2 regions of the Arthrobacter sp. 'calajunan' genome follow, and region 1 is predicted to be linked to the other one. Evidence: riboswitches for the same ligand, from Rfam matches in the RefSeq annotation. Region 1 holds a riboswitch; the other holds the start of a gene.

Region 1 (4,207 bases):
TGGCGATTTACAGCGTCCGCGACGTCACGGGCTTCGCCCCCACGCCGGAGGTCATCGAGGACGACGGCGACGGCTACTACATGACCGCCGATGCCCAGGACGGGTTGCGTTCGGCCGCAGAGGTCCTGCCCTATCTGGCACTGAGCCTGGTCCTCCTGCTGGTCGCCGCCTTCGCCGCCACCATCCTCATCCTGCGGCGCAAGCCGCTGGACGGCATCAGCGAGCACGACAACCGGCTGCTGCGCATCACCTGGCTCAATCGCCTCTACCGCACGGTGACGGTGCTCCTGGCCGGCCTCGCCGGCGAAGCCCTGCACTTCAAGGCACGGTGGATCTCCGATGACGCCGACAAATCCATGGGTGGCGAAGGCATCGAGTACTGGGAACGGATGAACGACCTCGCGGGCCGGTGGGACCAGACCGCCAACTACATCGCCCTGGCCATCACCGTCGTCATGTTCTTCTGGCGCCCGCCGGTGAACTTCGAATCCCTGCGGCCGGCCGTCTCCAGCGCCTTCACCCGGCTGCGCGAGCAGCTGTTCGCGGTGCAGTATCTGAGCGCCATGGCTGCCATCCTGCTGGTCGCCGTCGGATGGCCAATGCTGCCGAGCTCCGAGACGCAGGAGATGCCGACCGCCGAACGCGCCACCGCCATCCTGGCCCTCCTCGCGGGCGCGACGCTGTTCTACCTACTGGTCAACGCCGCCTACCTGGCGTACATGGCGATCAAGACCCGCGCGGCCGCGCGAATGCCCAAACCCGCCGCACGGCTGCCGCTGTGGACCTATGTCGTTGCCGGACTCCTGATGGCGGCCGGCCTGTACTTCCTGCTCTTCCCTCCGCTGGATCTGCTGTGGGGATTTGTCGCGCCGAACCGGTGGATCATTGCCGGGCTGGCCGCGGCACTGCTTGCCGCGCATGCAGGATTCGTCCTGCTCGTCCGCTCCGTGGCGATCCCCTGGCAGGTGGGAGCAGAGGTGGAAATCTGGTATCGGCAGGTGCTTGAATTCCGCTCGCTGCGCGTAGTCGCCGGCGCGTTCGTGGCCATGCCAATGATGGGATACCAGTTGTTCGCCGACTTCTCCCTGTTCGGTCTGCTGGTCTTCTGTGCGCCGGCGGTGCTGGCGCTTCCGCGCCCGCAAGGTTCGATGCGGCCGGAGACCAGTGACGCGGGCCGCCGATGAGCGCCCAGATCACCGTTGACCTGGACTCGGCGCTGCCGCCCTATGAACAGATCCGCGCCCAGGTGGCTTCGCTGATTTCGCTGGGCGAACTGGCCGCCGGGAGCAGGCTGCCCACGGTGCGCGCGCTGGCCGCCGATCTGGGTGTGGCCGCCGGCACCGTGGCCCGCGCCTACAAGGAACTGGAGGCCGAAGGACTGATCTCCTCGCGTCGCCGGGCGGGCACCGTGGTCAATGAGCTGCCAGGGCAGCCAGCGCTGGACGAGCACCTGGTCGAGGCAGTGGACAGGGTCTGGGCACTGGCCGCGGAGCTGGGGGTGGACGCGGCGACGGTCAAGGCGCTGGTTGCGCGGAGGACGCGATAGCTCGGTAACCCTGTCACCACCGCATCATTTCCCGAGCAACCGGGATTCGGTTGACGGTGTCCGCCCCTCTTTGTAGGCTCAGCCTAAGCTCACCGCAATGCTTGGAATGGATAACCTGTGGATCCGGTTTCGATTTTGATCGTCTGCGTTTTGGTCATACTTTGCGCGCTGCCGTTTGCCATAGGCGCCATGCGCAGTCTCGACCGACGAGCCGACGACCTCGAAGGATCTGACCCGGAAATCTCCAGGGCACTTCGGGAAGCGCGGAAGAATATCGATCGCGGCAGGGGCTACGAAGATCCGAGGCTCTAGCGGCCGGCATGGGCCGGCCGACTTCCAACGGCGTTAAGGATTTGTCCTTGCGCAGATATCTGCGTACCCTCGGGATCAGTGACACGGGGTGTCGGAGAAGCCGACTGAGATGAGACCCGTTGAACCTGAACTAGGTCAAGCTAGCGGAGGGATGTCGCATGACTCTGCCTATTGTTGCCCGCAATTACCGGGAACAATCCCCCTTGGTGTTCTGCCTGACAAACACCGTGGTTACCAACTTCACCGCCAATGTACTGCTGGCTTCCGGCGCGGCCCCGGCCATGACTGACCTGCCCGGGGAAGCCAGGCCGTTCGCCGCGGCCGCCTCGGCCGTGCTGGTCAACCTGGGCACGCCCACCACCGAGCAGCTGCGCGCCATGGAAGAAGCTGTCGAGTCGGCGAGCGCCGCAGGCACCCCCTGGGTGCTGGATCCGGTGGCCGTCGGAGCGTTGCCGGTCCGCACGGAATTCGCCCGGCGCATCGTCGCCCGCCGCCCCACGCTGATCCGCGGCAACGCCTCGGAAATCATGGCGCTGGCCGGCTGGGAGTCCTCCGGCCGAGGTGTGGATTCGCTGGACAGCGTGCAGGAAGCCACCGCCGCCGGGCGTGAGCTGGCAGTGAAATACGGTTCGGTGGTCGCGATCTCCGGCGAGGCGGACGCCATCATCGACGCGCAGCGCACCGTGCTGGTGCACACCAACGGCATCGGCCTGACCCGCATCACCGGCGGAGGCTGCGCCCTGGGTGCGGTGTGCGCGGGCATGCTCGCGGTGCATGAGGACCCGTTCGAAGCCGCCGTGGCGGCCCATGGTTACTACGGCCTGGCCGCCGAAAAGGCGCTGGCCGCCAGCTCCGGGCCGGGCAGTTTTGCCGTGGCCTTCCTCGATTCCCTGGCGGCCGTTGAGCCCGCCGCACTTGAGACCCTGAACTGTGAGGAAAAGACCTATGCGTGATCTCGGAGCCTACCTGGTGGCCAACACCGCCAGCTGCAGCCCGCATAGCACCCTTGAGGTGATCGAGGCAGCCGTGGCCGGCGGGATCCAGTGGATCCAGCTGCGCGCCAAGGAGGAAAGCGCCCGCGAGTTCTTCGAGCTGACGCTTGCGGCCGCAAAGCTGACCGAGGGCAAGGCGCAGCTGCTGGTCAACGACCGCATCGACGTATTCCTGGCGGCCCGCGCCGCCGGGGCCGCGGTGGCCGGCATCCACATCGGGCAGAAGGACGTGCCGGTGTCCCTGGCCCGCCAGCTGATCGGCGAGGGCATCATCGGGCTCAGCGCCTCCACGCGGGAGCAGATCGCCCAGGCCAACCTGGATGCCGAGTTCATCGACTACCTGGGTGTTGGCGCGGTGCGCGCCACCCCGACCAAGAAGGACCACCCCACCCCGCTGGGCCTGGACGGCTTCGCGGAACGCACCGGCTGGACCGCGCTGCCCTGCGTGGCCATCGGCGCGGTGACCGCCGATGACGCCGCGGCCATCCGCGCCGGCGGCGGCGCCGGGATGGCCGTGGTGCGCCCAGTCTGCCAGGCAGATGATCCGCGCAGCGCCAGCGCCCAGCTGGTTTCCGCCTGGGAGGCGGCCAAGTGAACATCCTTTCCATCGCGGGCTCCGACCCGTCCGGCGGCGCCGGCATCCAGGCCGATCTGAAGGCCATTGCCGCCAACGGCGGCTACGGCATGGCAGTGATCACGGCGCTGACCGCGCAGAACACCCGCGGGGTCAGCGGAGTGCAGGCCATCGACGGGGATTTCGTCACCGCGCAGCTTGAAACGCTCAGCGCGGATGTGCGCATCGACGCGGTGAAGATCGGCATGCTGGCAAACCAGGAGATCATCGGCGCTGTCGCCGCCTGGCTGGATACCGTCAACGCCCCGGTGGTGCTGGACCCGGTCATGGTGGCCACCAGCGGCGATGCCCTGCTGGAGGACGCCGCCGCGCTGCACCCGCTGCTGGCCCGCGCCACCGTGATCACCCCGAACACCGCCGAGCTCGGCGCGCTGCTCGGCGAAGCCGCCGCGCAGGACTGGGAGCTCGTGCTGGAGCAGGCCCGGCGTCTGGCCTCCGCCCACGACGTGCTGGTGCTGGCCAAGGGCGGGCACCTGGCCGGGGCGCAGTGCCCCGATGCGCTGGTCTCCGCCGCCGGGGTGCTGGCCGAGTTCAGCTCCCCGCGCCTGGCTACCAAAAACACCCATGGCACCGGCTGCACCCTGTCCAGCGCGCTGGCCACCCGCTTCGCCGCCACCGGCGACTGGGCGACCGCGCTGGAACAGGCCAAGGGCTACCTGTTGCGCGCCATCGGCGCCGCTGACGAGCTGCAGGTGGGCTCCGGGCACGGGCCGGTGCACCACT
Region 2 (4,207 bases), on a different contig from region 1:
GTCATCCATGCACCGTACTTGGCCTTGACCTGGGTCTGCCGCGACACGTATTCGCAGCGGAAGTCCTTGTTTGGTGGCAGCCATGTTGCCGCGTCCTTGTCGCCCTTGGCGGCGTTTGTGGGTCCGTCCGAGGCGAGGAGATTCAACGGATCGTTGGCGAACTGGAGGCGCTCATCCTTGCTCCATTTCTGGGCGCCCTTCTGCCAGGCGTCCGACAGCGCGACGACATGGTCGATCTGTACGGCGGAACTTGTGGTTTGGCCGCGCTCGAAATTGATCGTCTTGCCCGTGTAGGGGTCATGGAAAGTTCCGCTCAATACCACGCAGTCGACCCGGGCCGGTTTGTATTCAACATTGTCCAGATCGCGAGCGAGGATATCGTTGCGCGCATCGCAGCCGTTGTTGTCGGTATCTTTCCATCCGTTGCTGAATTGCTCGCGAGAGTAGCCGGTCTTCGGTGCGCGACCCTTGATGGCGATGTCTTCCAATTGGTTCAGGGACGTGGCATACGTCGCCTGCTGATCGGCTGTCGGGGTCGCGGCCTGGGCGCCGTTTGTCCCGGTGAAATCCGTGGAAGCCAGCGATGAGCAGGAAACCAGTCCGAGGGTGGATGCGACGAGAACTAGGGACAGGGTGCGGCGCAGCAGTCGCATGCGGTGGTACTTCTCCTTGAATATGCGGCGGGACTGCAATCCGCGGTCCCAGCATTCGACTCTATGTGCCTGCACCGACGAAACTCTGATTCGCTCCAGGTGTCTTGCTGTGATTCTCTTCTCGGAAGTTGGCAGGCTGAATTGAAAAAGTTACCATTTTGCCGCCATAATCCGCTGTGACAAGTATTGTTTTCTTTCGGTAGACGAAATATGGTCAGCATGATGCTGATTTGAATGACCATCGGGATGTTGCTGTGAAGAAGTTTCTGTATCCACTGCTGGCCGGCGTACTGCTGCTCAGTGCCTGTACGACACCCGTATCCAAGCTTAAACCCGTGGAACAGCAAGATCTCGGCGGGTATGACTCGGCCTGGGAAGCGGAACAACACGGTGACGATCCCTACGCGAAGTATTACCAAGAAGGTGTTCCGATTTTCTCAGAGCTGCAAACACAGGTTCTGCGAGCTACCCCGATCTTCGGCGACCTTGATACGCGTGATGATGTGGACGAATTTGCCATGGGACTTTCGGGATTTTTCCGATCCACGACCTTTATAGGCGAAAATGGCGAGCAAGAGGTTATCAACGATTCGACATCCATGAGCGGCACCGCGGAAGAAGCGGGTGATTACAAGGTTGAATTTGGTTGCTGGGGTGTTGGGCGCGCGGCCGTGCAGGTTTTCATCAACGTAGATTTTCCGGAAATTGGCATGGAGCCATCGGTCGAGATCCCATTGACCTGCGAGGTCCCCGCAGCAACCACCCACGGCGAGTTTGAAATCGGTCCATCCGCCGAGAGCTACAGCATTTTGGTTTCCGGTGATCCCGAAACCATCGGATCCTACGAACTCAACCTGTACCAAAATGATGGCAAGTGAGCGAATGAAGAAAATGCTGCCTCTGCTCGGAGCTGTAATTCTTGCGCTCACGTCCTGCACAACTCCGGTGTCCCAGCTCGGCCCGCTAGATCGCGAATCGCCCAGGCAACAGTCAAACACCCTCCAATTCCAGCAACCCGTCGAGGAATCGTCGCCTGAGGAGATCGCCCACCGCCAAGAAGTTGCACTGCACTACCCGCCGCTGATGTATCTGGCGATGGTCGGAATATCCTCAGACCCTACCGCTATGGACGGCATAGGATTCTGGCAGGGCGAAATCGAGCAGCGCGGATATCAAGGGTTGGTTGCATGGAACGCCGCACGCTTTCTGTACCAGCAAGGCGGAACCCTTGCGCCGGAAGAACTCTCCTTGGAAACAGATGGCTTACCGGGTCCCTATTTGATCAAGTTCAGTTGTTCAGGCGTGGGCCAGATCGACCTACGCGTCAGGGATGGGCAGAGCGCCCTGAAGCAAAAAGTCGTCCAATGCTCGACAGAAGCAAACGTCGTGGAAGTCGAACTTGACGAGAAAAATATCGAGAATCTGGTCATCGAGCTGATCCCGGAGCTCTCGGCTCCGGCGGGTTTTGAAGTCCAGGTCATCCAGTAGCTCCGGAAACACCCGGCGAAGACACGTGTTCGGCCGTCCCGGACGGCTTGTGGTACTAATGGGACGTAGTGACACGGGGTGCCGCCATGCGGCTGAGATAAAACCCGTCGAACCTGATCCAGTTAGCACTGGCGAAGGGAATGTCCTGGATACCTCGATGCCACGCATCTACGCCGGGGTCCCGTTCGCCTTGACACATCTTCAAGGAGTTCGAGCACCATGAACGCACACGCAGCAACCGACACCGCAGCTTCTTCCACCACCGCACTGCCGCTCAAGGAACAACTGGTGCTGGTCACCGGCGGCGCCCGCGGGCTGGGCGCGGCCATCAGCGCCGCTTTTCTGGACGCCGGGGCGAAGGTCGTCGTCAACTACCGCAGCTCGTCGCAGGCGGCCGAGGAACTTGCCGCCGCATTCCCCGGACAGGCGCTGGCATTGCAGGCCGACGTGCGCGACGCCGCCGGGCTGAAGGACCTGGCCGCCGCCGCGGCCGAGCACTTCGGCCGCCCGATCACCACCTTGGTCAACAACGCGCTGGTGGATTTCTCCTTCAACGCAGATGCCCGTTCCAAGGCAGACGAGCTGTCCGCCGAAGAGCTCACGGCCCAGTTCGCCGGCTCCGTGCTCGCACCCGTCGCCGCGATCCAGGCAGTGCTTCCGGGCATGCGCCAGACAGGGTTTGGGCGCATCGTCAACATCGGTACGAATCTGTTCCAGCACCCAGTGGTTCCGTACCACGACTACACCGCCACCAAGGCGGCGCTGCTCTCGCTGACCCGCACCTTCGCGGACGACCTGGGCCCGGAAGGCATCAACGTCAACATGGTTTCCGGGGGCCTGCTGCGCACCACGGATGCCTCGGCCGCCACTCCTGAAGAGGTCTTCGACCTGATCGCCTCCGGTACCCCGCTGCGCCGGGTGACCTCGCCGGCCGAGCTCGCCGACGCGGTGCTGTTCTTCGCCTCGCCGCTCTCGCGCGGGGTGACCGGACAGAACCTGATCGTCGACGGCGGCCTGGTCAAGGGATGAGCGCATCGAGGAAGCAGGCCCGGTTCAACCTGTTCATCTACGGCGCGGGGCACCACCAGGCGGCCTGGCGGGCGCCGGATTCCCCGGCCGAGCGGCTGGGCGAGACCGCGTACTACGTGGAACTGGCGCAGCTGGCCGAACGCGGCCTGCTGGACGCGGTGTTCCTGGCCGACGGCCAGGCCGTCTCCCCGGAGGCCGCGGCGGCCGGACCGACCTGGTTCTTCGAACCGTTCACGCTGTTGTCGGCGCTGAGCCAGCACACCAGCCGGATCGGTCTGGTCTGCACGGTGTCCTCCAGCTTCTACACCCCGTTCCATGCCGCCCGCATGCTGGCCAGCCTGGACCGGCTTTCCGGAGGCCGGGCCGGGGCCAATGTGGTCACCAGCATGTGGGACTCCGAGGCGCAGAACCACGGGCGTGAAACGCTGGGCGACCATGCCTACCGCTACGGCCGCGCCAACGAGTTCATCACGGTGCTGCGAGGGCTGTTCGGTTCCTACCCGTCGGCTGCGGTGCGGGCCGACCGCGCAGGCGTGTTCACCGACCCGAAAAAGCTCTCGCGCATCGACCATGCAGGCGAGCACTTCGGGGTGCGCGGGCCGCTGAACATTCCCGACGGGCCGCAGGGCGCCCCGGTCCTCTTCCAGGCCGGGGCCTCCGCCCAGGGGCGCGAGCTCGCGGCGGTCCATGCCGAGGCGATCTACGCGGTGGCCGCCGACCGGCGGATGGCGCTGGACTACGCGCAGGACGTGCGTTCCCGGGCCGCAGCGGCCGGGCGCGATCCGCAGGCCCTGGCCATCATGCCGGGGCTGGTCGCCTACGTGGGCCGCACCCTGGAGGAGGCCAAGGACAAGCAGCGCAGGCTCAACGACCTGCTGCCCGTCGAGCAGGCCCTGGCCCAGCTGGCGGTATTCGTGCACCAGGACACCAGCGCCTGGGAGCTGGATGCACCGGTGCCCGTACTTCCCTCCGCCGCAGACTTCACCGGCCCGGCCGGACGCTACGCGACGATCCTGCGGTTGATCGAGATCCACCAG

Evidence for each region. Region 1 has a riboswitch for thiamine pyrophosphate ahead of thiM (hydroxyethylthiazole kinase). Riboswitches for the same ligand answer to the same signal wherever they lie in the genome.
Region 2: it holds a riboswitch for thiamine pyrophosphate, as region 1 does, so the genes downstream of both, RF641_RS12500 (3-oxoacyl-ACP reductase) here and thiM (hydroxyethylthiazole kinase) in region 1, are expected to answer to the same signal.

The regions. Positions count from the first base shown of each region.
Region 1 covers NZ_JBKZDY010000009.1:14,180-18,386, forward strand. Annotated here, with positions in the region: gene RF641_RS13725 (hypothetical protein) at 1-1,184, shown strand, start outside; gene RF641_RS13730 (GntR family transcriptional regulator) at 1,181-1,546, shown strand; TPP riboswitch at 1,933-2,027, shown strand; gene thiM (hydroxyethylthiazole kinase) at 2,017-2,811, shown strand; gene thiE (thiamine phosphate synthase) at 2,804-3,445, shown strand; gene thiD (bifunctional hydroxymethylpyrimidine kinase/phosphomethylpyrimidine kinase) at 3,442-4,207, shown strand, end outside.
Region 2 covers NZ_JBKZDY010000007.1:127,723-131,929, forward strand. Annotated here, with positions in the region: gene RF641_RS12485 (HNH endonuclease family protein) at 1-653, opposite strand, end outside; gene RF641_RS12490 (hypothetical protein) at 908-1,531, shown strand; gene RF641_RS12495 (hypothetical protein) at 1,536-2,141, shown strand; TPP riboswitch at 2,206-2,299, shown strand; gene RF641_RS12500 (3-oxoacyl-ACP reductase) at 2,361-3,170, shown strand; gene RF641_RS12505 (LLM class flavin-dependent oxidoreductase) at 3,167-4,207, shown strand, end outside.